DNA from 4 places in the Tissierella carlieri genome. Region 2 is predicted to be linked to each of the others. Evidence: riboswitches for the same ligand, from Rfam matches in the RefSeq annotation. Region 2 holds a riboswitch; each other region holds the start of a gene.
What was found. Region 2 has a riboswitch for cobalamin ahead of KQI38_RS10710 (ABC transporter substrate-binding protein). Riboswitches for the same ligand answer to the same signal wherever they lie in the genome.

Region 1 (8,161 bases), on a different contig from region 2:
TAAAGGATGCTCCTTTAAACACTATTGTAAGCAGACCAGATGAAACAAAAGCAGCTAGATTCCCAGTGCTTAAATACGAAGGGTAGGTGTACCATTTGACTAAAACTATTGCAGTTATAGGGGCTGGTCCAGGAGGCTACGTAGCGGCAATAAGAGGAGCTCAACTTGGTGCAAATATAATCTTAATAGAAAATAGAGAAGTAGGGGGTACATGCCTTAATAGGGGCTGTATCCCTACTAAAACATATTTTAGAAATGCAGAGATTATGTCCAGTTTTAAAAGAGCTGCTGAGTTTGGAATTACAGCAGGAGAATTTAAAATGGATGGAAAAGCACTACAAGAGAGAAAAAATAAAGTTGTAAATACTTTAGTAGGAGGTATTGAACAACTTATATCCTCTTATAAAAACATAGAATTTTTACGTGGAACAGCTAATATAAAAGATAAAAATAATATTTCTGTAGAATTAAAAGATGGAAACAAAAAGGAAATAACTGTGGATAATATAGTTATAGCTACAGGTTCTAAACCACAAATGACCGAAACAAAAGGAGTTGATTTAGAAGGGGTAATCACGTCTGATGAGCTTCTAGAGATGGAAGAGATTCCAGAAACTTTAATTGTAGTAGGTGGTGGAGTAATAGGTTTAGAGTTTGCAAGCATTTATCAAGAACTAGGCTCCCAAGTAATTCTTTTAGCATCTAGGATTTTAAAGGATGCAGATAAGGAGATTTCAAGAAGATTAGTACCAATGTTGAAAAAACAAGGAATTGAAACATATGTTGATATTAGGGCTAAAGAAATCACCAAAGAGGGAGATAAACTTAGAGTTTTAGCCAAATATAAAGAAAAAGACGAAGAAATAGAAGTAATAGGAGATAAAGTACTTATTGCATCAGGAAGGGGTCCCGTAATAGAAGGGTTAAACCTTGATGAATTAGGGATTAAATATGATGACAAAGGTGTTTTTGTAAATAATGAGTTTGAGACAAATATTCCTGGCATATATGCCATAGGAGATGTAAATAGAGGAGTTCAATTAGCTCATGTGGCATCTGCACAAGGTGAATATGTAATGGAGAAAATAATGGGTCATACACCAGATGTCAACTTAGATATCTATCCAAATTGCGTATTTACAATGAATGAGGTAGCTCATGTAGGCTACACTGAGGAAGAGCTTAAAGAAAAAGGAATACCTTATAAGGCTAGTAAGTTTATGTTTGCAGCCAATGGAAAGGCCTTATCCTTAGGAGAAGGAGAGGGAATAATAAAAATACTTGCTGGAGAAGAAGATAAGAAGGTTCTGGGAGTTCATATACTTGGACCTCATGCAAATGATTTAATTGCAGAAGGAACACTGGCTATAGCTAATGGATTGGATATATATAGTATAATGAGAACAATTCATGCCCATCCAACTCTTTCAGAAGCATTTTTTGAGGCTACATTGGGATTAGAAGATAAAGCGATTCATATAGCACCACCAAGAAAAAGAAGATAGGATATCCTATCTTCTTTTTCTTGGTGAGATTAGTTGGTGCTACATATAGTTGACTGTAATAATAATATACTATATACTTGAATTGATAACTAAATAATTAGGTGAAGGTGCAGAGAAAAATATTCTTTGCTTAAAAGGGAAATAGGTTAAATGCCTATACGGTCCCGCCGCTGTAATGGGGAAGGATTTAAAACTAATGTCACTGAATAAATCGGGAAGACTTTAAGTCCTTATGAACCAAAGTCAGAAGACCTGCCTTTACTTATGCACTAAAAAACTCTACGGTCGATAGGGGGTGTTAAAAGCAGATTTAAATATGTAGACAAATTATATAATCTGTCTATTTCTTTGTGCCTCCCAGAACACTTAAGTTTTGGGAGGTTTTTTGTAAATAAAAATTATAAAGGAGGAATATATTTGAAAGGAAAAATAAAAGAATATGTATTTATAACTCTTGGTATGATAATGGTAGCAGCAGGTTTATATTTCTTTCTTATGCCCCAGAAATTAGCTGTAGGTGGAGCTAATGGACTTGCGATTGTTATTAATCATTGGATTCCAATTTTATCAATAGGAGCTATTATGATAATCATTAACATAGTTTTATTTATAATTGGTTTTCTTATTGTGGGAACCAGCTTTGGATTTAAGACTATTTATGCAAGTCTGGGGACTTCTATAACCATTTCTTTATTTGAGAGAGTTATACCTATACAACAGCCTTTAGTAGAAGACATTATAATACAGCTAATTTTTGGAGTTTTTATATCGGCAATAGGTATGGGGATTGTATTTAATCAAAATGCATCAACAGGTGGAACTGATATAATAGCAAAGATAATAAATAAGTTCTTTGGGATAGAGCTTGGCAAAGGAGTGCTTATATCAGACTTCATTATAATAATAATGGCTGGATTTGCATTCGGGCCTGAGTTGGGAATGTATTCTCTATTGGGAATTATATTAAATGGTGTAGTAATAGATTGGACTATCGAGGGTATAAGTTTGTGCAAAGAAGTCAATATAGTGAGTGAATATAGTAATGATATTAAAGAATATATAGTAAATGATTTGGAAAGAGGGGCGACTATATATAATGCTAAAGGAGCTTATACAGGAGAGAAAAAGAATGTAGTAGTAACAGTTATAGATAGAAGAGATTTTATTAAATTGAAAAGTTATATTAAAGGCATAGATAAAGATGCATTTATTACAGTAAGTAATGTTTATGAAGTATTAGGTGATGGATTTAAAAACATAGAAGAATAAGATTAATAGAAAGGTTGATTTCACTAAAGAAATGAACCTTTTCTATAACGAATAAGAAAATTCTACTTTTTTTGTCTTTTTCATTTTAGAACTTGACCTATTTGAGTTTTAAGCAGATTGTCGAACATTTTGATTTCGTACAAGTCGCTTATGCAGTGACCAAAAAGTTTTCCTTAAAATTCTCCTTTAGAAGCCTTTTTTTATTAAGAAGTTTTTTGTATTTTACGAGAACTTTGGTATAATGAATTTGATAGAAAAATAATAGGGGTGTATAAATGAATAAGCAAGGTAAAGATTTTATTTTAGGTTTAATGTTAATAATATTTTTAATTTTAGGTTTTATGGTTAATGGTAGCAGTGAGGGTATTCTATTTGATGTGGATATAATGAAGTACATACATAATAATACCAATCCAAGAATATTATCATTTATGAAATTTATATCCTTTATAGGATCTGTAAATTTTTTATTGCCAGTTACTGCTATGGGGATATCATATACGTTAATCAAAAAGAAATATTACATATCTAAATTATTGTTGTTATCAACTCTGGGATCATATTTATTAAATTATTTATTAAAGCAATTCTTCCAAAGAACGAGGCCATTAGAGTTTTTTTTGGTGAATCAAGGGGGATTAAGTTTTCCTAGCGGACATTCTATGGTAACAATGACCCTTTATTCTACAATAGCATTTTTATTGGCGAAAAAAGTAGATAATGATAGGAAGAAAAAGCTAATCCATATTATATCTTTTGTCATGATATGTCTAATGGGAATTAGTAGGATTTATTTAGGAGTCCATTGGCCAACAGATGTAATAGGTGGATATTTGATAGGGTATATATTTTATTGTATAAGTATTAAGTTAATTAAAGAATAAAAATAAATATGCCACTTAAAAGATTTATATATAGATTATTGACAAAGGATATATCTCTATATATAATAAATATAAATAAAATTACTCTTAATGTAAAAGTTAAGAGGTTTTTTATACGAAAAATTAAATGCAAATGATTTGCGTTGGCATTTAAGTGGTAAATAAAATAAGATTAGAAGCGAGGAGGAGTATATGGTGAAGGGAAAAAGGATTTGGAAGACATTTATAATTTCTCTTGTAATATTATTGATGTCAGGTTGCAGTAAAAACACAGATCATGAAGAAATAAATAGTGGTAGACTAAAAATTATAACGACTTTGTTTCCTCAATATGATTTTGTAAAGGAAATTGGCAAAGACAAGGTTGATGTAAATTTATTACTTCCACCAGGAGTAGAATCGCATTCATATGAACCCACTCCTAAAGATATGGTAGATATTAAGAATGCGGATATATTTATTTATACTGGTGAGTATATGGAACCTTGGGCGAAAAAAATAGCAGATAATATTGAAGGCTATAATTTAATAATAACTGATGCTAGTGAAGGTGTAGAACTACTTGAAGGACATGGGCATGAAGAAGATGAGCATGAGGGTCATGAGAATGAAGAAGATGAGAATGAAGACCATGCTCATGATCACAGTGATAAGGATCCTCATATATGGCTAGATCCTATATATGCACAAAAAATGATAGATAACATAACCGTAGCTCTTACAAAAGCAGATAAAGAGAATAAGGAATTTTATATAAAAAATGCAGAAGAATATAAAAAACAATTAGACTTACTAGACAAAGAAATTGCAGAAGCTTTAGAGAAGGTAAATTCAAAAAAGGTTATCTATGGTGGGCATTCTGCATTTAGTTATTTTGCTAGGAGGTATAATCTAGAGTTTATTACACCATACAATGGATTTTCTCCTAATGCAGAGCCAACACCTAAAATGATTATTGAATTAATTAAAAATATTGAAGATGCAGGGGTAAAATCAATATTCTATGAAGAATTAATTGATCCTAAGGTAGCTAAAATAATATCGTCAGAAACGGGAGCTAAAATGATTTTATTGCATGGTGCACATAATTTATCTAAGGAAGAGATAGAGTCAGATGTAAGATATATCGATATTATGAAAGGAAATTTAGAAAGATTAAAAGAAGGACTTGGCTATGAAGAATGAGATATTATCAGTAAAAAATTTAACTCTAAAATATGGAAGGCATGAAGCAGTAAAAGATATTAGCTTCAGCCTATATAAAGGAGATTATCTAGGAATTATTGGACCTAATGGTTCGGGCAAAACCACATTATTAAATGCAATTTTAGGATTAATAGAGTGTACAGATGGCAGAATAAATTTTCATGGGGAAGCTAGATTAGGCTATCTTCCGCAAAAATCTATTTCAAGTGATAAGTTTTTTCCAGCAAAAGTAAAGGAGATAGTTGCAACAGGATTATTATCACAAAAAGGAATATTTAAATTCTATACAGAGGAAGATTATATTAAAGTAAATACTATTCTCAAGAAACTGGATATATACGATTTAAGATATAAAAAAATAAGTGATTTATCCGGAGGACAGCAGCAAAGAGTATTTTTGGCACGGGCTATGGTATCTTCACCTAATATATTAATACTAGATGAGCCCACTAACTATTTAGATACTAAAATGAGAGATGAGCTTTATAGAATTCTCAAAGAATTAAATAAAGAGGATAATGTAACTGTAATAGTAGTATCTCATGATTTGAAAACTCTAGGAAATTATATAAATAAGGTTTTATATCTTGAAACAGAGCTTATTTTTTATGGCGCATATAAATCCTTCCTCCATTCAAAGGAAATAGGAAGATACTCAAATCCTATCAATATAGATCAAATAGATGGAGGGATATAATTGGGAAATATAATTTATATAATAGGAGAGATATTAAAATATGATTTTATGATGAAGGCAATTGTTGCGGGAAGTTTAATAGCGATTTCTTCATCATTTCTAGGGATATTTCTTGTACTAAAGAAATATTCTATGATTGGTGATGGATTAGCCCATGTAAGTTTTGCAACAGTGGCTATGGCCTTATTATTAAATCAGTCACCTATATTAATGTCCATACCAATAGTTGCTGTAGCCTCAATAATAATATTGAAACTAACTGAGACAAATAACATAGATGGGGATGCATCTATAGGTCTTATATCATCTTTTTCAGTGGCTTTAGGAGTGCTAATTTCTTCCTTGTCAAATGGATTTAATGTTGATTTGTTTAGTTATCTTTTTGGAAGTATTTTAGTAATCAGCAATTTTGAACTAATACTTTCTGTAATCTTATCCATAATTATTTTATTATTAATTATTCTATTTTATAATAGTTTATTTGCAATTACCTATGATGAAAATTTTGCTATGACAATGGGGATAAATGTCAAACAATTAAATTATCTAATATCAATTTTAATATCCATAACGGTAGTTCTTGGCATCCGAGTAGTTGGTACGATGTTAATCTCAAGTATGATTATTTTTCCAACAGTAACAGCATTACAATTATCTACTAGTTTTAAAAATACTATAATTATATCTATAATAGTATCAGTTTTATCAGTACTATTAGGGATACTTATTTCATTTATCTATGACCTTCCAACAGGAGCTACAATAGTTATTGTAAATGCCATTTGCTTTGTGATATCTTTAATTATAGGGAAGATAAAATAAAATTGAGATAATTAAAAGGAGATAGCAAATTGAGAAGAATAGATAATAAGGAAATATTTAGTAAACATGGAATAAAGAATACGAAACAGAGAAATGTAATTTTAAATATATTGAAGAATACAGATTCACCTATTACTGCGGAAGAAATATTTATAAGAAGTCAAGATTCAAATGTAAATATGAATTTTTCAACGGTATATAGGATATTAAATACCTTTGTTTTAAAGGATATAGCTATAAAGACTAGTATTGGAGAAGATGATAAAAATCTATATGAGCTAAATATGGAAGAACACAGTCACTATCTAATTTGCTTATCATGTAAAAAAATGATAAAGATAGGACACTGTCCCTTAGAGGAATATGAAAGTCAAATACAACGAAATACTAAGTTTCGTATAATAGGCCATAAGTTAGAAATACATGGTTATTGCCCTGAATGTATAGAGGAGGATATGCATGAAAATAAAAATTGATATTATATCAGGATTTTTGGGTGCAGGCAAAACTACTTTAATAAAAGAGATGATTAGTCAAAAACTTTATAATGAAAAAGTAGTAATTATAGAAAACGAATTTGGAGAAGTAGGTATAGACGGAGAGCTAATAAGAGAGTCTGGATTAGAAATTAAAGAAATAAATTCAGGATGTATATGTTGCTCTTTAACACAAGATTTCGAGAAATCTATTGAGGAAATAATTGAAAAAATCAATCCAGAGAGAATTATTATAGAGCCATCTGGAGTAGGGAAATTATCTGAAATAATTAAAGCTTGTAAGTCAGAAAGATTAGAAGATTTAATCCAAGTTAATATGTTGATAACAGTTGTTGATGTAGAAAGATTTTATTTATATATTTCGAATTTTGGAGAGTTTTTTGAAGATCAAATAAAAAATGCTAAGACTATTTTGCTTAGTAGAACTAATAATACTGGTAAAGAAGAAATAGAACTTGTAACTAGCCAAATACAGAAGATTAATAGTAGAGGAAATATAGTTTCAACACCTTGGCAAGAGCTTAAATTAAATACAATTATTTCATTGGCAGAGAAAAATACTATTAGTCCTATCAATAAAAAAGTAAAGAATATCAGAGTAGTAAAGGAAAAAGTAAAAAAATCGAATTCGCATAAAGTATTTCAATCTTGGGGGTTGGAAACTTCTAGGATTTTTACAAAAAATAAGATAGAGGATATTGTAAGAAAATTTGATATATCCAAAGAATATGGAAATATTTTAAGGGCGAAAGGAATTGTAGAAATCCAAGATAATAGGTGGATTCAGTTTAACTATGTTCCGGGAGATATTCAAATAACAGAAGTATCACCTAATTATAATGGAAAGGTTTCCATTATAGGAACTGGGCTTAATAAAAATAAATTAAATAAAATATTTCATGATATATAACAAGAGGACATGTTTATGAAAACAGGAATAGAAATAGTTACAGGATTTTTGAGTTCTGGGAAAACATCAATGATTAATATTATTTTAGGAGAGAATATAGATAAGGATAAAAAAATAGTTATAATACAATGTGAAATGGGACAAAAAGAAATAAATGAAAAAGAAATAAATGAAAATATAATCATTGAAAAAATTCCAAAGGGTAATTCCTTAGAAGAAATGTATATAAAGCAAATAGTCGATAAATATTCTCCAGATAAGATTATTATTGAGCAAAATGGGATGGAAACAATTGAAGAATTATTAAATCAATTAGATACTAAAAGTATGAGAAAATACACAATAATTGAAAGGATTATAAATATTATTGA
Region 2 (8,161 bases):
CATAGAGTAGTAGATATATTTTTCGCAGGAATATTTACTGGAGTTGTATATGTTAAATCGAATCAACTATCTTATTCCATTTTAATGCATCTGTTTATAAATTTATTTTTTACTTCATTGGTATTTTGGATAAGAAAATCTTTTTTAATAGAAGATATAAATATAGAATTCTTAATATTAACTATTATTTCAATGACTATAGCTTTTATATTATATATTATAGCAAAGAGAAAAGATTATCCAGAAATCAAAAAAGCAAGGGTTTTTCAAATAAAAGAAATTATTCCACAATTGAGAAAAGACAAAGAAAAATATAAGGTTTTCTTTCAGGAAGGAGGAGTAATTTTTGCTTTAATAGTTTTCTTCATAATAACATCAATAGAAATAAAATTAATTATAAGTAAATTAAAGTAAATGTTATGATTGGGGATTTAAAATATAGATATAAACTTTATAGTATATAAAATATAGTTCATTTTATATATAGTTTTTAAAGTTTCTACGAAATAAATGAATTACTTTTAGATAAAAATAAAGGTAATTCTTTTGTTTTATCAATTCTATGACAAAAATTGACAAAATTTTTATTACATATATGCTATATCAAATATACCTTAAGTATTATGAAAAATTATCTAGCATGAAGTCATTAACAGATAAAGATAGGATAATTGCAATGAAGAATTTTCAAAAAGTAGGTGAATACAATGCATATAGCTATCTGCGATAATGAGAAGTTTTATAGAGATAAAATTAAAAAATATCTAGAAAAATATATAAACTTATATCGAGAAATAAGTATCGCAGATTTTGATTGTGGAGAAGATTTGATCAAGGCTTATGATAGTGAGGAAGAATTCGATTTTATTTTTTAGATATACAGATGAAAGATAGGGATGGAGTACAGACTGCCCAGAAAATAAGAAAAAGGGATAAGCATACAATAATATTCTTTATAACAAGCTATGTAAATTTTTTATCAGATACATTTAGAGTAGGAGCATTTCAATTTCTTATAAGATCTATTAATGCTATTGAAGCCTGTGAAAAGATATCATCAGAAAATGAGAAAAAGATCCAACTTAAGATAATTTAGATAGAAGAATACTTATCAATAGAAATAAGCAATTCAATAATTGATAAAGTTAAACTTAAAAAAGGTAGGAGTTTTACTACAAAAAAGATAAGTTATTCCATGGTTTCGGATTAGGAAGTATAAAAGAAATAGTAGAGAAATATAACGGACATATAAATTATGAACAAGAAGAAAACTCTTTTATAGTTAATATATTATTACAGAATTCAATAGCTAATCCAATATTGCAGAAATAATATCCAGTTTTACAAAGAATTGCATTTAAATTAAAATTTAAAGATGTAAAGGAGAGATGTTAAATGAATAAAAAATCTTATGTATCTATATTAGTTGTTATAATAACTTACATAATTACTCGTATTGTTTATAAACTAACAGGATTTAGTTATAGTTTCTCTGAGGGAATACTAAATATAAAGCTGTTAATAGATTTAGGTTTATGGATTATAGTAGCTGTATTGGTTAGTACCGCTTTAAATAAGATATTATCCAATATCTAAGGAGCAATTTGAAAACAGTGTAAAAATAATAGAGTTAAAACATTGCTAATCTTCCTTATATATAAGTGGAGTATTTCTCATGCCATTAAATACGATTTAAAAGGAGGATTATTACCTTGAAGAATAATATTAAACTAGCTGAGGTTTTGAGTGAGAAAAATATAAAAATTATTGATATTATTAAAATATACATATATATTAATGCTGTTAATCATATAGTTTTACTATTTCTAACCATAATTGAATCAATATTAAATACTAAGGGGTATTCAATAGATGTGAATCTTTTGTATGCCAGTAAAGGAGAATATATAAAAGCTTCATTAGGACTTTATTTACGTGTATTTATAATTGGCCCCGTTATAGAAGAACTTATATTCAGAGGTGGAATATTAAAATGGTTAAAGAAATATGGAGTAAAATTCGCTATAGTAGTGCAAGCCTTAATTTTTGCTATTTTACATAATAACTTAATGCAAGTAGTACCTACTTTTATAGTCGGAATATCATTGGGGTATATTGCAGTTATGACAAATTCAATTTTAGTAACAATTATTATACATATGATAAATAATTCTTTTACTGGCTTAATTCAGATGATCATATTAAAAAATGTAAGCATAGCTAGTCCAATATATATTATTATGTCTATTTCATATGTTATAATGGGAGTAATCACTTTATATCATTCAAAATGGAAAGTGATATTAGAAAATACAGTAAATATCGACATTAAAGAATTTTTTAGCAGAAATAAACAACAAAAAATAAGGAGAGGTAAATATGAGCCCTAAATATTACTCGTTTGAATCACCCATAGGTGAATTAACAGTATATTTTACTGAAAAAGGAATAATAGCTCTTTCTTTTCAAGAAGAGGACAACCTTAAATATATAGAAAGATACTATGATACTCCTATTAAAGTAGAGGAAAAAGACTATAATTATCATGAGGAAATAATTAAATACCTAGAGGGAGAATTAAAGGAATTTACTATGCCAATTTCCTTTAAGGGAACTCCTTTCCAAGAAAGCGTGTGGAAGGAATTATTAAATATACCCTATGGAGAGACAAGAACATATAAGGAACTTGCTGAAAAAATCGGGTGTCCTAAAGGACCGAGGGCAGTTGGCGGAGCATTAAATAAAAATCCAATAGCTATTATAGTTCCGTGTCACAGAGTCATAGGTTCCAATGGAAATTTAGTAGGCTTTGCTAGTGGAGTTGAACTAAAAGATAAACTATTGAAATTAGAAATGAATAACACCATATAAGTAAATTGAATATCCTGATATAAAAGCAGAAAGGAGAATAAATATGGACTATCCTATTGTTTTTATACCAGGACTTTTTGGTTCTATGGGTGATGATATAATAAAGGGGACTGGGGATTTTTCTTTTGGATTGGCAGAAAGGGTTTATAGACCATTTATTGAAATATTAAACTCTATGGGTTATGAAGAAGGAGAAAACTTATTTATTTGCTATTATAATTGGAAAATCCCTGTATTGGAGGCAGTAGATAGGTATCTAGTTCCTAATATAGAAAAATTAAAATTGAAGACAGGTGCGAGAAAAGTAATACTCATCGGCCATAGTTTAGGGGGACTGTTAGGGAGGGCATATATTAATTATTTTAATCCTTCCTATATTGATAAGCTAATTATGTTAGGAACTCCGAATTTAGGAAGTGTAGATGCGTATTGCTTCTGGAGTGGAGGAAAGCTTCCCTATCCGAAAATAGAGGATAATATTCTTTACAATGGACTAAAGCTTGGCTTTATACTTTATTATTATTTGTTTGAAAAAATACATTATATAGAGGCTTTAAGAAACATATTTCCTGTTGCTAAGGATTTATTGCCAAGTTATAGATATGGAAATTATTTATTTTGGAAAGATAAAGGAGTAAAAAAAGAAATTTCCGTAGAAAATATGTCTATAAATAATTCATTTTTAAATACATTGGAAAAGGAATCTATAAATGAAGATAAATTATTTATTATAAGTGGAAAAGGGATTTATACAAATAAAGAATTTATAGTAGAACTAAAGGGAAAAGAAAAAATCAAATGGGCAGATGGAAAGCCCATAGAGGCATTTAAAACAAATTATGGAGATGGTACTGTAACTACAGCTAGCACATTAGGATATTTGGGCGGAAATAATATAATATTAGAAGGAAATCATACAGAAATTTTATATAAGTCAAAGGATTATCTATCATCAATTCTAAGCAAACCTATAACTAGGGAATTTAAAGACAGAGAAGTAGAAAAGGTATATATTATTTTAGCCGATAACTGTAACAAGATAAATATTAGGACTTCAATATCCAATGAGATATCCAGTGAGTATATGAAGATTAACGATAATAGAGTTCAAGCAATAAATCTATCATACAATAGATACTTAGTAATGGTTGCAGGTAATAATAATTTAGATATTAAATTAGATATAAGTCCTACTGAGGTAAAAAAGCCAAAGGTATTTATGGCAATTATCGATAAAGACGGATTTATATTTGAGGATAACCCCTTGAAATATAAATTTTAATTTGATATTATTATTTTACAAAAGAATAGATTTATAGGTGTTCCATATTAATGGAACTTAAAAGGGAAAGTGGTGAGATCCCACTACAGCCCCCGCTACTGTGATTGGGTACGAAACCAGCAAAAGCCACTGGGAAACTGGGAAGGTGCTGGGATTAGGATGATCCATGAGTCAGGATACCTGCCTATATTTAAGCCTCGGAGGGAGGGATGAGATAGATTATAAACTTATCCTTTATAAAAGGCATAAGTTTTTTTATTTATCTTTATAACTAAAAGAAAAAACGGGAGGTAAAAAATGAAGAAGTTTAGAAATATCGCATTATTTTTATCATTAATGCTAATAGCATTTACAATTGTTGGATGTACACCAAAGAAGGATTCAAATGAAGGATTAAAAGTAGAAGGTGTAGAATCACAAAATAAAGATGTAGGAGAAGAAACTCAAGAATTCCCAATAGAAATAGAAGATAACTTTGGTAATAAGGTTACTATGGAAAAAGAACCTATGAAAATAGTATCATTAGCACCAAATAATACAGAAGTTTTATTTGCCTTAGGCTTAGGAGATAGAATTGTAGGGGTGACATCTTATTGTGATTATCCAGAAGAAGCTAAGACAAAAGAAATAGTAGGTGATTTTACGGCTACTAATTTAGAGAAAATTGTAGAGTTAAATCCAGACCTAGTATTGGTATACGGTGCTGGCAATGAGGAAGATAATAAGGTATTAAAAGATGCAGGGATTAAAGTTCTTGGATTTATGCCCGAAACCATAGATGCTGTGATGGAAGATATTGAAACCGTTGGAAAAGTAACAGGAAAGAATAAAGAAGCAAAAGAACTTGTTGAAGCTATGAATAATAAGAAAAATGATATATTGGAAAAAATAAAGGGGCAAGAAGAAGTGAGAGTATTTTATGAAATATGGCATGATCCACTACAGGCAGCTGGTAAAGGTTCCTTCATGAACGAGCTTATAACATTGTCAGGTGGAATAAATATTGCAGCAGATGAAAAAGATGAAAAGGGTGTAGAAATAGCTTATCCTCAATACGATTTAGAAAAATTAATTGAAAAAGACCCAGAAGTCTATTTAGCATCTCAAGATATGCCAGATAAAACTATTGAATCTATAAAGATGAGACCAGGATTCGAGACTATATCGGCTATAAAAGATGACAGAGTATATGTATTTGAAGGTAATGAAGCAAATGTAGTGTCTAGACCTGGACCAAGAATAATTGAAGCATTGGAATTAGTGGCAAAGTCTATTCATCCAGAATTATTTAAGTAAAGTTGGGATTTTAATGAAAAAAAGCATAAATAAGGATAAATATGGTTTTATCCTAATAGTGTTGTTCTTAGTATTAATATTATCAATAGGTTTTTTTGCAGTAATAGGTACTGCCAATATTAGTTCTATAGATACCTTTAGGATTGTAGGCTCAAAACTACCTATTATAAAAAAATATATAGATGTTTCAGATATAGAGAAATCTCATCAAACTATAATCTGGTCAATAAGACTTCCTAGAGTGTTATTGGGGATTTTAGTCGGTGCTAGTTTATCTATGGCTGGTACTGCATTTCAAGGAATATTTAAAAATCCAATGGCTGATCCTTATGTAATAGGCATATCATCGGGAGCAGCCCTTGGTGCAAGTATTGCAATAATATTAGGAGTTAATATAGCATTTATAAATATATCCACTATTTCGATTTTTGCCTTTATAGGTGCCTTGGGAGCAGTATTTACAGTATATAATATTGCTAGAATAAAGAACAAGGTTCCAGTTACAACCTTACTTCTAGCAGGTATTGCCATAGGCCAATTTTTAACAGCTATAATGTCCTTTCTAATGGTTATATATAGTAAAGATATGGCAAAGATTATATATTGGACCTTAGGTAGCTTAGCAGGTAAGGGGTGGGAGCCTTTAATTAAGATATCAATTCCTGTAATTATTTCAATGATTTTTATAAATTTTTTTGCAAGAGATTTAAATATTATGCTGACTGGAGAGGAGTCAGCTCAAAGTTTAGGAGTAGACGTAGAGAAAACAAAAATATATATATTAATATTGGGAACTTTTATGGTTTCCATGGTAGTATCTATAGCAGGAATTATAGGATTTGTAGGACTTATAATTCCTCATATAGTGAGGATTATACTTGGACCTGATAATAGAATAATTCTTCCTGCATCAGCATTTGTGGGCGGAATATTTATGGTATCAGCAGATACAATAGCAAGAACGATTATCTCACCTGTTGAAATTCCAGTAGGCATTATAACGGCTTTATTTGGAGGACCATTTTTTTTATATTTACTTAGGAAGAGTAAAAGATAGTGAAAATCAATTAACAAATGACAATTAACAAAGAACAAAAATCAATTAAAAGATTAATGATTTCAATCGTTAATCGTTAACTGTTAGTTGTCAATTGAATGGAGTGTTACCATGTATGCATTAGAAGTGAAAAACTTAAAATTTGGATATGCAAAAGATCTAATACTAAAGGATGTATCCTTTAGTATAGAAAAGGGGAAATTTATAAGTATAATAGGACCCAATGGCTCTGGAAAATCAACACTTTTAAAAAATCTCAATCGGATATATACTCCAAAAGGAGGAGAGATTGTTGTAGAAAGTGTTGATATTAACATGATAAAGGCTAAGGAATTAGCTAAGAAAATTGCATTGGTACCACAAAATACCATTATTGATTATGAATTTACCGTAGAAGATATAGTATTAATGGGTAGGCATCCATATAAGGGAAGGTTTCAAAGAGAAGATGATAATGATTATGAAATTGTAAAGGAAGCCTTAGAGATGACTAATACATTTCATCTAAAAAATAGAATTATTACAGAGCTTTCTGGTGGTGAACGACAGCGAGTTATCATAGCTAAAGCTTTAGCCCAAAATCCCTCTATTATCCTTTTAGATGAGCCGACTTCTCACTTAGATATAAATCATCAAATAGAGATATTAAACCTTTTGAGAAAATTAAATAGAGAGAAAGGGACTACTATAGTGGTTGTAATCCATGATATAAATCTAGCATCTAGATACTCTGATGAGGTAATTATGTTAAATGAAGGACAAATTGTTGGCATAGGAAGTCCAGAAGAGGTCATAACAAAGGAAAATATAGAATTTGCATATAATATAAAAGTTGTTATAGAAAAAAATAAATATACTGATGCAATTTATTTAACTGCATTGTAATAATTATAATAAAGTGAAAAATCCTTTTTATTTAATTAATAGAAAGGGTTTTTTATAATTATAGGCAAGCTCTAGCTTGTTTTTAATATTTTAAAAAGAATTTTATATAAATAAATTTCAGAAAAGCTATTTCATATAGAAATTCTTTATTAACATCAAAGGAGATTTTGATATAAAATAACAATAAAGGTTGTTATTATTTAAATTTGTATTTTATTATTTTATTTTTTATGCTATATTAAGTAGTTGAGGAGTGAGAAAAATGAAATATAAATTAGTTGCTATAGATATGGATGGTACACTTTTAAATAGTAATAATCAGGTATCGGAAAGAACAAAAGTAATAATAGAAAAGGCAAAGAACAAAGGTACTCACATTGTTTTATCAACGGGAAGAGTATTAAAATCAGCTTTATCATACTCTAGGTCTTTGAATTTAAAAAATCCGATAGTTGCATGTAATGGAGCAATAATCGTAGATGAGAATGCTAATATTATATATAAAAAGCCTATAGATAATAGTTTAGTTAAAGAAATAGTAAATCTTGCTATGAAGAAAAATATCTATTATCATTTCTATGATGAGTCTAGATTTTATTCTCATGTTAAGGTTGATGAAGTGCTTCAATTTTATAATGAAGGCAATGGAAATACCATTATAGATATAAAGGTATTTCAAGATATAGAGGAAATAATCAAACTAAAGGATTTAAATGTATATAAGTTCTTATTTATTGATGATAATAGAGCGAAACTTCAAGATTTAAGAA
Region 3 (8,161 bases), on a different contig from region 2:
GTGATGAAAGTGTAATGAAACAATCAAGGGAAGATATCAGAGAAAGTTATTCTAATTCTTTACTTTCCATATCAATAAAACAAAATGGCTTGATTTCGCCTATTAGCTTTGGTGGAGGAAATACTAAGGGACGAATAAAGAATGTATTAAACTATAAGCGCCCTAGGTTTTGGATTGTGTTTATCGGTATATTTGTTGTCATTACAACGGGAATTGTATTGCTGTCTAATCCTAAAACTCTATCCCCTAAAAAAATAGATTTCTCCGTTTATGAAATATATAAAAACACAACTGAATATGTAGGGGATAATGTAAAAGTAGTTAATATAGTAGATAGACTTCCTATATCACAGGCGTTAACTAGATCAAAGGTAGAGCTTTTTACTAAGGAAGAACCCTATGTAATAGAAATAACTTATGATACTTCAAGGACCGTAAGGGAGTATTTTTCCGGAGCGGATAATCAGAATGTTTTTGACCAAAATGCTATTTTAATATTTGCATTAGTTGGTAATGTTGAATATGTAAACTTTGTTTTAGATGATGGAGAAAATGATGAATTGATTCAGCGAACTAGAGATTGGGCAAATTACAATATGAACAAGGATGTATGGAAGGATTCTTCTACTATGGAACAATTTGATTTATTATCTCAGAAAGTTATGGACAATTTAGCAAAAGATGATATTTCTTATGAGCTGGATATTTTGGCTTTAATTAACAATGGAAGGAGAACAAAAAGGCTAAGTGTAAATGATGCCCCATATGTAGAAAATTACAAAAGGATAGAGGTAATAGGAGAGATTTATTATATATATGAGGATGGAAATAAATATTATGTAGAGAAGCCCTATGAATTTATCAATGAATTGACAGGAGAGGACTATAACGATATAAATAATACGAATGAACTGATATCCGGTAAAATAGAAGAGTCAGATGATAAGGTTTCTCAGGAAATAGTAGATATGATAGAGGAAAATTTAAGTATTATAATGTCATCACCTAAAGATGCATCTAATCCATGGATTTATATTGATATGCATCAGAATGAATACGAAGAAATTATAAAAAATGGTGAGGAAGAAGCTCTTCAATATATGATTTCTCAGTTTGAGGCAGGTAATATAGATGGTTTAAGAGGACAAATCATGATGATTCTATGCAAAGAATTACTAGGAGATAGAAACAATGTAATAGATGAAGCCTTATCTCCAGAGGAATGGTTTTCACAGCTTAATATAAAATAAAATACTATTTTTATCGATCGTATTTATAATGAAAGGACTCTACTTGGTAAATTAAATATTTGCTAATTCTATAAAAGTAAAAGAGAGATAGAGAGATTAAGAACCTGATTCATAAGGAAAATAAAAAGCTTGACTAGTGTTAGTTTTAATATGATAAGAATAATTTCACATAGAAGAGTTGTCCTACTGTATGAGTGCATAATGACAATATTGTCGAATGTTGCAAAACGATGTCGAAAAATATATTATTGACGAGTCAAATAGACTAAATATACAATGATAGTAAAGTTATATTTAAATAAAAGATTTAAACCATAGATGCTACGGAGATTTATAGTAGTATCTATGGAAAAATCAGAATGGATTTATCGATTTATTTACAGACTTTGTTCTTGTGATAATTCCATTGAAAGGAGATAAAAAAATGATTTCAGTAATAGGATTAGGATATGTTGGACTTCCCACAGCAGTTTTGTTAGCCAATGCAGGAAACAAGGTAAGAGGTATTGATATCAATGAACAATACTTATCAAAAATTGCTAATTGTGAAATAGAGACGGAAGATATTGAATTAAATAATATGTTAAGTAAGGTTCTGAATAATGAAAATCTGACATTGGAGAATAAAATAAGTGAGTCGGATGTATTCATTATAGCAGTACCTACTTTAGTAGTGGACAATGAAATTTGTTTAGATCATATAAAAGCAGTTTGCGCAGAGCTGGTAAAGGTATTAAAAAAAGGAGATTTGGTAATTGTTGAATCTACAATTGCACCAGGAACAACAGAAACCGCTATTAAATCTATGTTAGAAACTAACGGTCTAAGTGGTATTGATGACTTTTATCTTGCACATATGCCAGAAAGAGTAAAGCCTGGAAACACATTAAATGAATTGGTCTACAATGATAGAGTAGTAGGAGGAGTTACTCTGAAGGCTGCAGAACTTGCGAAGAAAGTATATGAGTCTTTTGTCAAAAGTGAAATAAAAGAAACTGATGCTTTGACAGCAGAAATGGTCAAGGTAGTGGAAAATACTTTTCGAGATATTAATATAGCATTTGCCAATGAGGTCCTAACAATTTGTGAAGAAGCCAAAGCTGATCCATGGAAAGTCATTGAGTTAGCAAATATGCATCCAAGGGTTAATATTCATAGACCAGGACCTGGTGTTGGAGGATATTGTATTCCAGTTGTTCCATGGTTTTTAGCACAATTGGCTCCCAATGAAGCTAAAATTATCAAAGAGTCTAGAGCAAGAAATGATTATATGCCAATTAAAGTAGCCAACGACATAAAAAAGATAATGGACAAGAATAATCTAAGTAAAGTTTTATTATTAGGGACAACCTATGCAGGTAATGTGAAGGAAACAAGATTTAGTCCTATATTAGATATTATAAAAGAATTGGAATCATTAAATATCAATTATTCAGCTTATGATCCTATTTCAAGAGATAAATTAGAAAATCAAGAAAATGATTTTACTAAAGCAATATCAGGTGCTGAATTAGTAGTTTTCTTAGTAGGACATGATATATTTAAAGAAATCACTGCTGAAGAATTAAAAAAATATGGAGTATTGGAAATCTTTGATTGTACAGGGCAAATATACTTACAGCATTTGGATCAGAAAGAAATAAAAGTTCATGTATTGGGGAAATTGGATATATAAATATAATGAAATAGTGAAATTAATAGGATAAATAGAAATATTAAGGGAAGTAGTTTTAGTATAATGAATATAAGACACAAGAGAGCAATTATGCTCCACTTGTGTCTTATATATTTTCTCAAGCCTTAAAAGTCAATTTATTAAACAACTCTATATCCTTATTTGGCAATCCCATAAATATTATCTTAATCAAATTATGTACATTTTATTTTACCTTAATGAGTACCTTCTACTACCTCTATATCCATAGATTCAAAGATTTCTTTAATTTCATCTTTTCTATCAGCCTTGCATTTAACAGCACAAGCCCCTAGATGTACTCTATCTACTCCAGAATCTTTCAGTCTCTCTGCAATAGTAATTATATTTTCTTTAGAATCCATAGAACATATATTGCATGAGAATAGAGATATAAGTTCAGTTTCTATATTCTTGTATTGAGAAAAATGTTTTTCCTTGTTATTGTATGTTCGAAAACATCCCATAGTAGAACACTTACCATTTATTTTTTCACATATTCCAATTGCGATTTTCATATTTACTCTCCTAACTGTTTTATCTAATAATTTGTTCCTGTCATATTACTATAAAGATTATATAATGTCAATGAAGAAAAAAGTAATAGGGGATATTTATTAGCAAAATAATAACAAATACATTTGCTTATACTTGTTTAATAATTATTTATATAGTATAATTGGTGATGAAAATTGAATATGGAATAAATAGGTTTATAGAATTAGAATTCTATAAGTAATAGGGAAGCAAAGTGAAAATCTTGCACGGTCCCGCCGCTGTAAAAGAAGAGTCTTTTCTAAATGTCACTGGGAAACTGGGAAGACAGAAAAGATGATGAGGCTTAAGTCAGAATACCTTCCTATTTATTAGCAAAAGTAACTCTACGGTGGATGGAGAAAGCTAGTATATTATGTTAAATTGTTTTATTTCGCTATCCTTCTGATTATTTTCAGGAGGTTTTTTGATAGAACTTACTTCAAGATTTATCACATACAGGATTTTTATTTAACAGGCTTAGAAACTTCAACAATCGTAGGGAGCTATGAGGGTTGAAGTTTTTTATTTATAAAAAAGGAAAGGATGAAAAGTGTGAAGGATTATAAAAGAGTATTGTGGATAATGATTTTAGCTATAATGATATCCAGTGTTTCAGGCTGCACTAAAACTACCAGTGTGGGAGGATTAAGCAATACGAAAAATGTAGAGAAGGTAGAGAATAGTGAGTTATCAATAACTGTAGAAGGAGATATGTATCCTTTAAAAGTAAAAGACTTTCTTAAAAAAGAAACTATTTTAGAAAATAAACCAGAAAAGGTAGCTGTTTTATCTGGTACCCCTTTAAATATCTGGTATGATTTAGGTGGAAAATCTGTATGTACATCTGATGTATCAGATAATGTAAAACTTATACCTGAATACGAAGAAGAAATACGAAGCCTTCCAACAATAGGACCAGTATATTCTATAGATATGGAATCTGTAATACCTCATAAACCAGATTTGATTATAGCCCAAGTTGGAACTCAGTCAACACAAGCAAAGAAATTGAGAGAAATGGGTTTCAATGTAATTACTACTCATATAAGAGGATATGATGATGTGGTATCAACTTATAAAGCTTTTGGAAAAATACTTGAAAGGGAAGAGTTAGCTGAAACAAAGATAAAAGAGCTGGAAAAGCATAAAGAGGAAATCATATCTAAATTACCGGAGGAGAATAAATCTGTAGTCATATTATACATAACATCTAAAACCCTTGCTGTTAAGCTTGATAACAGTATAGCTGGGGATATATCTAAAATACTGAGACTTAAAAATATTGCTTCTGATTTACCACCTGATACTATAGGATCAGAAACTACTCCATTAGATATAGAGTATATAGTAGACAAGAATCCAGATTATATTTTGGTTACAAGTATGATTTCCAGCAATGAGGAGGCTGTAAAAGCTATAGAAGAAGAATTTGCAACAAATCCAGTATGGAATGGAGTAAAAGCTATTCAAGAGGGTCGTGTTATTCATCTTCCACAAGAATATTTTTTATATAATGCAGGACCTTATTATCATCAAGCTATAGAATATATGGCTAGAAGTATATATCCAGAAGTATATGGAGAGGTGAATAAACAGGATGAAAAATGATATTTCCCTTAAAGACAATACAGGTTATAAAGTAGCTATTATTGCTATTCTAGTAATACTTTTTTTTGTAGCTTTTATATTGGGAAATACTAAAGGGACTCTTGAGGTAGGGGCAAGGCGTATATTTGAGGTTATTATGACGGACGATGGAAGTTCAGAAAGAATGGTAATTTGGAATATCAGATTACCAAGGATGATACTAGCAGCTTTAGTTGGTGCAAATCTTGCTCTGTCAGGTGCTATTTTGCAAGGAGTAATGAAAAATCCCTTAGCCGATCCAAGTATTATTGGTATAAGCAGTGGTGCAGGGCTCTTTGGAATTGCTGTATTAGTTATTTTACCCCAGCACATAGGACTAGTACCAATTGCTGCTTTTGTAGGAGCCATGGCTGCGGCATTTATAATATATATTTTATCTTGGAAAGGTGGAATACAGACAACAAGGATAATATTAGCAGGAGTAGCTGTATCTGCTTTGTTTGGAGCTGGTATTTCGGGCATATTGGTCTTTTATAGTGATCGTGTCCATGGGGCTCTTACTTTCATGAATGGCAGCCTTTCTTCAAGAAGCTGGCCAGAGGTACAGACAATCTTACCTTATACCATAATAGGAGTCATTTTAGTAAATATATTTGCAGAAAAACTTAATATTTTAATACTAGGCGATGATGTTGCAAGGGGGCTTGGGTTAAATGTAGAAGCTACGAGACTTGGATTTACAGCTTTGGCAGCTTTTCTCGCAGCAAGTGCGGTAAGCGTGGTAGGGCTTTTAGGCTTTGTAGGTCTTATAGTTCCTCACAGCATAAGGCTAATAATGGGAAACGATTATAACTATATGTTTCCTGCGACAGCTTTATTGGGTTCTGTGCTTTTAATGTTTAGTGATACCTTTGCAAGAACCTTTCTAAGTCCTACAGAGATACCAGTAGGTATTGTGATGGCAGTATTAGGAGCACCATTCTTTTTATTCTTGCTGAGAAGGGAGTAAATAGATGAATGAGAATATTATATTAGCGATTGAAGATTTAAGCATAAGCTATAAAAATAAAGATGTTTTAAAAGGAATAGATTTAAGGATAGAAAAAGGGAAGGTTTATTCTATTATTGGACCAAATGGATGTGGAAAAACTACCTTGATTCGTACTATGAGCAGAAGTATAAAGCCTAGACAGGGGAAGGTTCTTTTACATGGGAACAATATATTCGAGATGAAAAATAAAAATGTAGCTAAGAAGATGGCTATATTGAATCAAAACAATAATACCATAAGCGATATAACAGTAAGAAAATTAGTACAATATGGTCGGTATGCCCATAAAGATTGGTGGAAAGGCATAGATGATGAGGATGATAAAATAGTTGAATGGGCTATGGAAAAAACAGGAGTAACAGATCTTCAAAATAGAAGAATAGACACCCTTTCAGGTGGGGAAAAACAAAGAGTTTGGATAGCAATGTCCATTGCACAAAAGCCAGAAATCTTACTACTAGATGAACCTACAACTTATCTTGATATATGTCATCAATTAGAAATAATGGATCTCGTATCTAGACTAAACAAAGAAGAGGGAATAACCATAGTTATGGTATTACATGATATAAATCATGCAGCTAGATATTCAGATAAACTTATTGTAATCAACAATCAAAAAATATACAGTCAAGGTGATCCTTGGACCATATTAGAATCTGAAGTGCTTGAAGAAGTTTTTAAAGTTAAAGCTGAAATCACGATGGATACGGATACAATGAAGCCAATATTTTATGCGAAGAAAGTTGTTTAGAATATATTAGGAGGTTATTGAGGTGAAAATTACATTTATAACTGTGTCAACTCCGGGAATTAAAAACTTAATTGAGGCAGGAAAGGAGATAAACAAAAATTATCCTGAAATCTTGGATTTAAGTATCTATTATGGAAAAGAAGAATTAGATGATAAAAGAGCAAAACAAATGATAGAAGATATTAAAAATAGTCATCTAGTATTTGTAGACTTAATGGGAAGCCCTTCATCAGTAGTTAAAAATGTATATATTGGACTTGAAGAATGTAATGGAAATATAATCCCTTATGGAAGCTCAGCAAGGGAATATATGCGTCTTGGCAGTTTCACCATGGATAGTATGAAGAGTCAGAATAAAAAGATGGATATGGCTGCAATTGAAAAGATGAGAAATACAGCAGAAATGCTTGGGAAGATAATGCCAGGCAAGATGAGAGATATGAGAAATTATTCCAATATAATGAAATATTTTAAGGTGGCAGACAAATCCAATATTCTGAATATGCTTTATCTTATGATGAGAGACTATGGAAATATAAAAGACTTGCCGAAACCACTTGAACCAAGAGAAGTAGAAGAAGCTGGCATATGTAATCCAGAAAACATGAGATTCTATAAAAACTATGAAGATTATGAAAAAGATTTTCCCTTTGATGATAAGAAGCCTATAGTAGCTATGCTCTTTTATGGGCACACATATCCTACAGATACATCTTCTTGTATTGGACAAATTAAGAGTAGGATTGAAGAGTTTGCAAATGTTTTGCCCGTTGCAGTTTCAGGGGCATTTGCAAAAAATGAAGAAAAACTTAGAGAGATAATATTAAAATCTACTAAAAGGTCTGTTGATCTTATGTTAAATTTCATGTCATTTAGACTTGGAGCAGGACCAATGGGAGGAGATTCACAGGCAGGTATAGATCTATTGAAGGAAGTGGATGCTCCATACTTTCATCCTTATTTTATGTCAAGGAGAACTGTGAAGGAATGGGAAGATTCTATACAGGGCTGTAGTACATCAGAGGTACTGATTTCTGTTATGTTGCCTGAATTAGATGGATGCATTGAAACATATCCTGTTGGAGCTATGGCAGAGCCAAAATATGATATGGAATTTGATATTATGACTGATGAACTTGTAATCATAGATGAAAGAGTAGATAAGCTGATTTCAAGAATTAAATCCTATATTCTTCTTAGAAAGAAGGAGAACAAGGATAAAAAAATAGCTATCATATGTTATAACTATCCTCCGGGAGAAAGCAATCTATTTGGAGGAGCGTTTTTAG
Region 4 (6,263 bases), on a different contig from region 2:
ACGTTATAGATCCATTGCAGTTAATAATAAAAAATCAATATTGATTAATTAGATTTCTAATTAGATGAGGAAATACGAGAAATCAAACTTGATAATTTGAATGAGATAATTATCGAAGAAACAGTGGGGCCATATTCACGATTCAGTTTTTTATTTATGGTGGTAGCCATAGTCACAGGTGTAGGGTTCATGTATTTTTTATCAGGATTAGTTCTTAAACCTGCAAAAAGATTAGCTACTGATATTTTAAGTATTGATAGAGCATGCTATATCTAATTTATGGAGTAGACAGATCTCGCTCCAGAGAATTTGGTGGTTCAAGTCCTGGTCTTGCTATTGCAAGGGAAATCATAATTCAGCACGAAGGAACCATAGTATATGAAAAAAATCAGCCCAAGGCAGTCGATTCACAATTACATTATCGCTTAAAAAATATATCTAAGTCTTTGTTGGAAAGTTCAGCAAAGGTTTTTTCTTTATCTAATATCAACCTTTGATTTACTAAAACAGCTATAGACTTAAATTTTAGTCAAAATTATAAGGAGGATAAAAAATGAAAAAGCAAATTATGAAACATTTAGCAGTATTGCTGTTAATATCATTTATAATGGTAAGTGTTTTAAGTGGCTGTATATAAAAGTTGGATAGTACGAATGTAAATAAAAAATATTCAGAAACGGGATCGACTAACAATAAAATTAGATTTTTAATTCTGTCTTGAACTTTTTTGAAGTAACCCCAAAATCCAAAAAAACCAATTAAACCAAGTCATTTAGAATTTTTTGTATATAATATTAAGGATGCACTTAAAAATCCCAATGGACCTAAATTAGCAAATAATTTACTATTGTGTGTAATCCCTCTTGTCAAAGTAATGGCATGAATAAATCTTAAGAATTTTAAATAGTATTAAATGTCATTAGATATGGTAAATAACAACTTTAGGGAAGATGGACATAGATTAAATCCTCTTTAAATTTATATCTAAAATCATAAAAACAGCTCTAAATGTTAATAGAATGACCATATTTTCTCCGACCCAGCTTGAGGGGAACGTGCTATAATAATGACACGAGCATGAAGTATAGATAAATCAATGGGTTTGAAGTTCTATCTTAACCATATATTATTAATGTGTTGCATAGAGAATGGTTCTCATTGACAATAGTTATCAATGAAAGTATAATCGACATATACAATATACTATATAAATTAGGTGTTATTAACTTAATAGGGAATGTGGTTAAAATCCACAACAGCCCTCGCTACTGTAAAAAGAGTTGTACCTTATAAACCACTGGGAAACTGGGAAGGTGAGGTATTCTAAATCTTTAAGTCAGGAGACCTGCCTAATTATCTATTAAGCTTTCGATGGGGAGGTAATTAATATTATGAAAAAGACATAGCCTAATATGTACTATAAAAAACATATTATATATTAGGAGGATATTATGAAAAACGCAAACGAATTACCAAAATACGATGGTAGTAAATTAATAAATTTAACATTTCAATATTTAGAGACAAAACTTATCTATACGGCATTAGAACTTAATATATTCAACTGTTTAGAAACTGGAAAATCTATAGATGAACTAGCTAAATCATTACATTTAGATGAAAAGAATTTAGAGTACTTTTTGAAATCCTTAGTATCTATGGATTACATAAAATATGAAAATGGAATCTTTGAAAATACAGATGAAACTAATTACTTCTTAAATGAAAAATCTAATATGTATCTAGGTGAAAACCTTCTATACTGGAAAGATTTAACCAATATAGACAATATCCATGATTTATTGAAAAATGGAGCAGATAGAGATAATGCAAATAAAGACAATGGATCTGATTTCTTTGACTTTAGGTCAATGGGAAGAGGAGCTAGAAATTCAATGTACTTAGGTAGAGTACAGGGATTTGTAAAGCTTATGAAGTCATTATTTGACGAAAACAAATCAATAAAAGTACTTGATTTAGGTTGTGGTTCAGGAGTTCTTTCAGTTGAAATCGCCAAAAATTTCCCAAATGCAAAATGTACATTAATAGACCAAGCACAAGTTATTAACTTTACAAAAGACGTTATAGCAGAAAATAAAGTAGAAGACAGAGTAGAAGTTGAAGTAGGAGATTTTAATACTTATACACCTACAGAAAAATACGATTTAATTATAACTTCAGGAGTTTTAGACTTTGTAAAAGACATGGATAATATGAGTGATAAAATTTATAATTCCTTAGATGATGACGGATGTTTATATGTGAGCACTCATCAAATGAATGATGATTTTACTAAGCCTAAGAACTTTATACTAGGATGGCTTTCAGGTAATTTAAATGGATTAGACATTTTAAAGCCAGAAAGTTTAGTAATGGAAAGTTTAAATAAGTATTCACTTGTAGAAGTGGAAATTGAAAATCATCCAAGGACTATATTTAAAAAGGGTAATATAAATGAATAAAAAAATAGCACTAGGAATTATTATTTTAATCCTAGTTTCTTTTGTATCTCTATTTTTAGGAAGATATAGTATTGAACCTAGAGAAGTAATTGAAGCATTTTCAAATAAAATTCATAGTGTTTCAGAGGAATCCTTTAATAGTACTGTAATCTGGGATATTAGAATTCCAAGAGTATTATTAAATATACTGGTTGGTTTTGGACTTTCAGTAGCGGGAACTTCTTTTCAAGGTATATTTAAAAATAATTTAGTAAGTCCAGATATACTAGGTGTTAGTAGTGGAGCTGGATTTGGAGCGGCACTAGCATTACTGTTATTTCCAGGTTCATCTAAACTACTACTTACAATATCCTTTTCAATGGGAATATTAAGTGTCGCTATAAGTTATTTAATTGCAAAGATAAAAGTAGAAGATTCTGTACTATCTCTAGTGTTATCAGGAGTTATAGTAGGTTCTTTTTTCAATGCCTTAACTTCTTTTATAAAACTAATTGCAGATACAGAATCAACTCTTCCATCAATAACATATTGGCTAATGGGTAGTTTTACTGGAGCTAGTATGGATAAAGTATTTTTAGCAAGTGTTCCAATAATAAGTGGAATAGTAATACTGTTTATTTTAAGATGGAGAATAAACATTCTATCTCTAGGGGATGAAGATACAAAAAGCCTTGGAGTAAATCCAAAGAGAAATAGGGTTTTAGTAATAATGGCCTCTACATTAATAACTTCTGGTGCAGTAATGGTATCTGGAATAATTGGATGGATAGGAATGCTTATTCCAAATATATGTAGAGAAATCATAGGAGCAGATAATAGATATTTAATACCTTTTTCAGGAATAGTGGGAGCTATATTTTTAGTCTTAGTAGATTTAATAGCAAGGTCACTCACTGGAACAGAAATTCCTATAGGAATATTAACCGCTATTTTAGGTGCTCCAATGTTTATCTATACTTATACTAGGAGAGATATAAAATGAAATTAGAAATGAAAAATGGATGTTTTTCTTATGATGGAAAGACAAATATTTTAAGTAATATAAATTTAGAAATAGACCACAATACAATAGTTTCAGTACTTGGACAAAATGGAGTTGGAAAGACGACTTTCTTAAAATGTCTGCTAGGTATATTTAAATTAAGTAGTGGTGAAATCTGCTTAGATGGAAGTAAAGTAGATCAAATCTTAAATAAAAAAGAAGTAGCCTATGTTCCACAAGCTGGAAAGACTAATTTACCTTATAGAGTAAATGATTTGGTACTAATGGGAAGGACGAAATTAATGCCTCCATTTAGTATGCCAAAGAAAATAGATGAAGAGAAGTCAAAAATTGCTATGGAAGAAGTGGGAATATATCATTTAAAAGATAGGAAGTGTACAGAACTTAGTGGTGGACAACTTCAGATGGTGTATTTAGCAAGGGCAATAGCAGGAGAGCCACGATTAATAATATTAGATGAACCAGAAGCTCATTTAGATTTTAAAAATCAGAAGATAATTTTAGACAAGATTTTAAATCTATCTAAAAGCAAGGGAATATCTTGTATAATAAATACTCATAGCCCAGAAAACGCCATGAGTATTTCAGACTACACCTTATTTCTAGGTAAAGACAGCTATGAATATGGTCTAACAGAGGAAATATTAAGCGAAGAGAATATAGAGGTGTATTTTGGAATGAAATCTAAAATACTAGATTTAAAAAGTATGGGAATAAATAAAAAAACTTTTGTCTTATTAGATTAGGAGGTAATTATGAATAAAAAATATACGTTATTAATAGCAGGGCTTACATTTACTTTAGCATTAAGTGGATGTAGTAAGAATAATGAAGAAAAAACTGTGCCTGAAAATAAACCTGCAGTGACAGAAAGTGTAGAGCCTAAGTCTGAAACTAAAAAAATAGTAGACTTAACAGGAGCAGAAGTAGAAATACCAGTTGCAGAAAATATAAATAGAGTAGTAATAATAGCACCACCACTACCAGCAACTTTTGCATCAGTTGTAAAGGACACCACTAAAATTGTAGGTTCTCATCCAAAAGGGTTTTCCAATGCAAATCCAGAAATATTAGAACTTATAATTCCAAATTGGAAGGATATTAACACTAGTTTTATAGATGGATATACTTCTAATGTAGAAGAACTTATGAATTTAAAACCAGATTTAATTTTAGTATATGGAGATACTCAGAAAGAAGGATTGGATAGACTAGGAGTACCAGTAGTAGATTTTTTCCAAAATGACTCTAGAAATGAAGAATGGTCTGTTAAAATAGACAAATTAATGAGAGATATATTTGAAAAAGATGAAAGTGATTCATTAGAACAAGAGTGGAAAAAAGCCAATGAAATAGTAAAAGAGCCACTAGAAAAAACAGGAGAAAATAAGAAAAAAGCCATAATGATAAATTCAAATGATGGAGGAATTATAGCTGTTAGAGGTGGAAATTATTATGGTGATGATTGGCTTGTAAAAACTGGTCTAATAAACTGTGCATCAGGTACAGATGGAGATGGAGTTCAAGTAAGTATGGAGCAAATATATGAATGGAATCCAGATGTAATATATGATTTTGGTGGAACTAATGCAGATAAGTACTTAAACAATCAATTTGATGGGCAAGATTGGTCAAAGATAAGTGCAGTGAAAAACAAGCAAGTTTATAATATGCCAAGAGGAATGTTTAATTGGGGGGCTCCCAATGCAGACTCTCCACTTACTTTAGTGTGGATGACAATGAAGAACTATGAAGGCACAATAGAAGAAGATTTCTTTAAAGACTATATGTTTGATTACTACGAAAGGCAATACAATATTAAATTAAATGATGAACTATACAATAGTATTTTAAGTAATTAGTATTATTATTAATAGTAGAATTAGGCTATATCATTGATAATAAAGTGAAGGATATAATATTTTTGACTTTGACTACTCCATTTTGACAAGAAAATTATAATTTAACTTATATTTCTTTCAATTATACTGAATTAAAATCTTCGCCCAATCTCTCACTTGACTATATCGTAGTTCCATCTAGAATGGCATATTATATAGAATATAGTAGGAAAATTTATAATATTTACTTAAAATATATTGCACCTGAAGATATCCATGTTTACTCCATAGATGAGGTTTTCATGGATGTTACAAATTACCTAAATACCTACAATCTATCAGCTAGAGACCTTACTACTAAAATACTTTTGGAAATACTTAGCACCACAGGAATTACAGCAACAGCTGGGATTGGCACAAATCTATATCTAGCTAAAATTGAAATGGATATTCAAGCAAAACGAATTCCGATAGATGAAAATGGTGTGCAAATAGCTGAACTAGATGAAATGAGTTACCGTAGATTGCTCTGGTCACATAAGCCCCTAACAGACTTTTGGCGTGTAGGTAAAGGATATGCTAGAAGATTAGAAAAACAAGGACTATTTACCATGGGGGATATTGCAAGATGTTCTATAGGCAAGCCTACTGATTATCATAATGAAGATTTATTATATAAGCTATTTGGTATTAATGCAGAACTGCTAATAGATCATGCATTGGGTTGGGAGACATGTACCATAGCTGATATTAAAGGATATAAACCAAGTGCCAAAAATATCGGATTAGGGCAGGTGTTCCAATATGGTCATGCCTATGAAAAAGCAAAGTTAATTGTACGGGAAATGACTGATTTACTTGTATTAGAGCTAGTGGATAAAAGACTTGTAACTGATCAGATTGTTTTAACAGTAGAATATGATATAGAAAACTTAACAAATTCAGAGATAAAGAAAT

Region 1: another riboswitch for cobalamin. It lies ahead of KQI38_RS07295 (YitT family protein); the one in region 2 lies ahead of KQI38_RS10710 (ABC transporter substrate-binding protein).
Region 3: another riboswitch for cobalamin. It lies ahead of KQI38_RS16570 (ABC transporter substrate-binding protein); the one in region 2 lies ahead of KQI38_RS10710 (ABC transporter substrate-binding protein).
Region 4: another riboswitch for cobalamin. It lies ahead of KQI38_RS00160 (methyltransferase domain-containing protein); the one in region 2 lies ahead of KQI38_RS10710 (ABC transporter substrate-binding protein).

What each region holds. Positions count from the first base shown of each region.
Region 1 is NZ_JAHLOH010000025.1:97,640-105,800, forward strand. It holds gene gcvPB (aminomethyl-transferring glycine dehydrogenase subunit GcvPB) at 1-86, shown strand, start outside; gene lpdA (dihydrolipoyl dehydrogenase) at 96-1,505, shown strand; cobalamin riboswitch at 1,594-1,779, shown strand; gene KQI38_RS07295 (YitT family protein) at 1,923-2,774, shown strand; gene KQI38_RS07300 (phosphatase PAP2 family protein) at 3,050-3,658, shown strand; gene KQI38_RS07305 (metal ABC transporter solute-binding protein, Zn/Mn family) at 3,854-4,843, shown strand; gene KQI38_RS07310 (metal ABC transporter ATP-binding protein) at 4,833-5,561, shown strand; gene KQI38_RS07315 (metal ABC transporter permease) at 5,562-6,383, shown strand; gene KQI38_RS07320 (Fur family transcriptional regulator) at 6,413-6,859, shown strand; gene KQI38_RS07325 (CobW family GTP-binding protein) at 6,843-7,790, shown strand; gene KQI38_RS07330 (permease) at 7,806-8,161, shown strand, end outside.
Region 2 is NZ_JAHLOH010000033.1:121,380-129,540, reverse strand. It holds gene KQI38_RS10750 (CPBP family intramembrane glutamic endopeptidase) at 1-414, shown strand, start outside; gene KQI38_RS10745 (hypothetical protein) at 708-875, shown strand; gene KQI38_RS10740 (response regulator) at 884-1,096, shown strand; partial or broken gene KQI38_RS22810 (GHKL domain-containing protein) at 1,189-1,332, shown strand; gene KQI38_RS10730 (hypothetical protein) at 1,396-1,596, shown strand; gene KQI38_RS10725 (CPBP family intramembrane glutamic endopeptidase) at 1,713-2,390, shown strand; gene KQI38_RS10720 (methylated-DNA--[protein]-cysteine S-methyltransferase) at 2,380-2,871, shown strand; gene KQI38_RS10715 (esterase/lipase family protein) at 2,915-4,153, shown strand; cobalamin riboswitch at 4,172-4,355, shown strand; gene KQI38_RS10710 (ABC transporter substrate-binding protein) at 4,451-5,449, shown strand; gene KQI38_RS10705 (FecCD family ABC transporter permease) at 5,463-6,506, shown strand; gene KQI38_RS10700 (ABC transporter ATP-binding protein) at 6,618-7,391, shown strand; gene KQI38_RS10695 (Cof-type HAD-IIB family hydrolase) at 7,654-8,161, shown strand, end outside.
Region 3 is NZ_JAHLOH010000047.1:9,784-17,944, forward strand. It holds gene KQI38_RS16555 (DUF5301 domain-containing protein) at 1-1,250, shown strand, start outside; gene KQI38_RS16560 (nucleotide sugar dehydrogenase) at 1,675-2,925, shown strand; gene KQI38_RS16565 (CGGC domain-containing protein) at 3,141-3,461, opposite strand; cobalamin riboswitch at 3,636-3,820, shown strand; gene KQI38_RS16570 (ABC transporter substrate-binding protein) at 4,033-5,088, shown strand; gene KQI38_RS16575 (FecCD family ABC transporter permease) at 5,078-6,076, shown strand; gene KQI38_RS16580 (ABC transporter ATP-binding protein) at 6,081-6,872, shown strand; gene bchH (magnesium chelatase subunit H) at 6,895-8,161, shown strand, end outside.
Region 4 is NZ_JAHLOH010000004.1:253-6,515, forward strand. It holds gene KQI38_RS00150 (hypothetical protein) at 97-276, shown strand; gene KQI38_RS00155 (ATP-binding protein) at 264-497, shown strand; cobalamin riboswitch at 1,198-1,367, shown strand; gene KQI38_RS00160 (methyltransferase domain-containing protein) at 1,452-2,462, shown strand; gene KQI38_RS00165 (FecCD family ABC transporter permease) at 2,455-3,444, shown strand; gene KQI38_RS00170 (ABC transporter ATP-binding protein) at 3,441-4,211, shown strand; gene KQI38_RS00175 (ABC transporter substrate-binding protein) at 4,221-5,327, shown strand; gene KQI38_RS22540 (Y-family DNA polymerase) at 5,492-6,263, shown strand, end outside.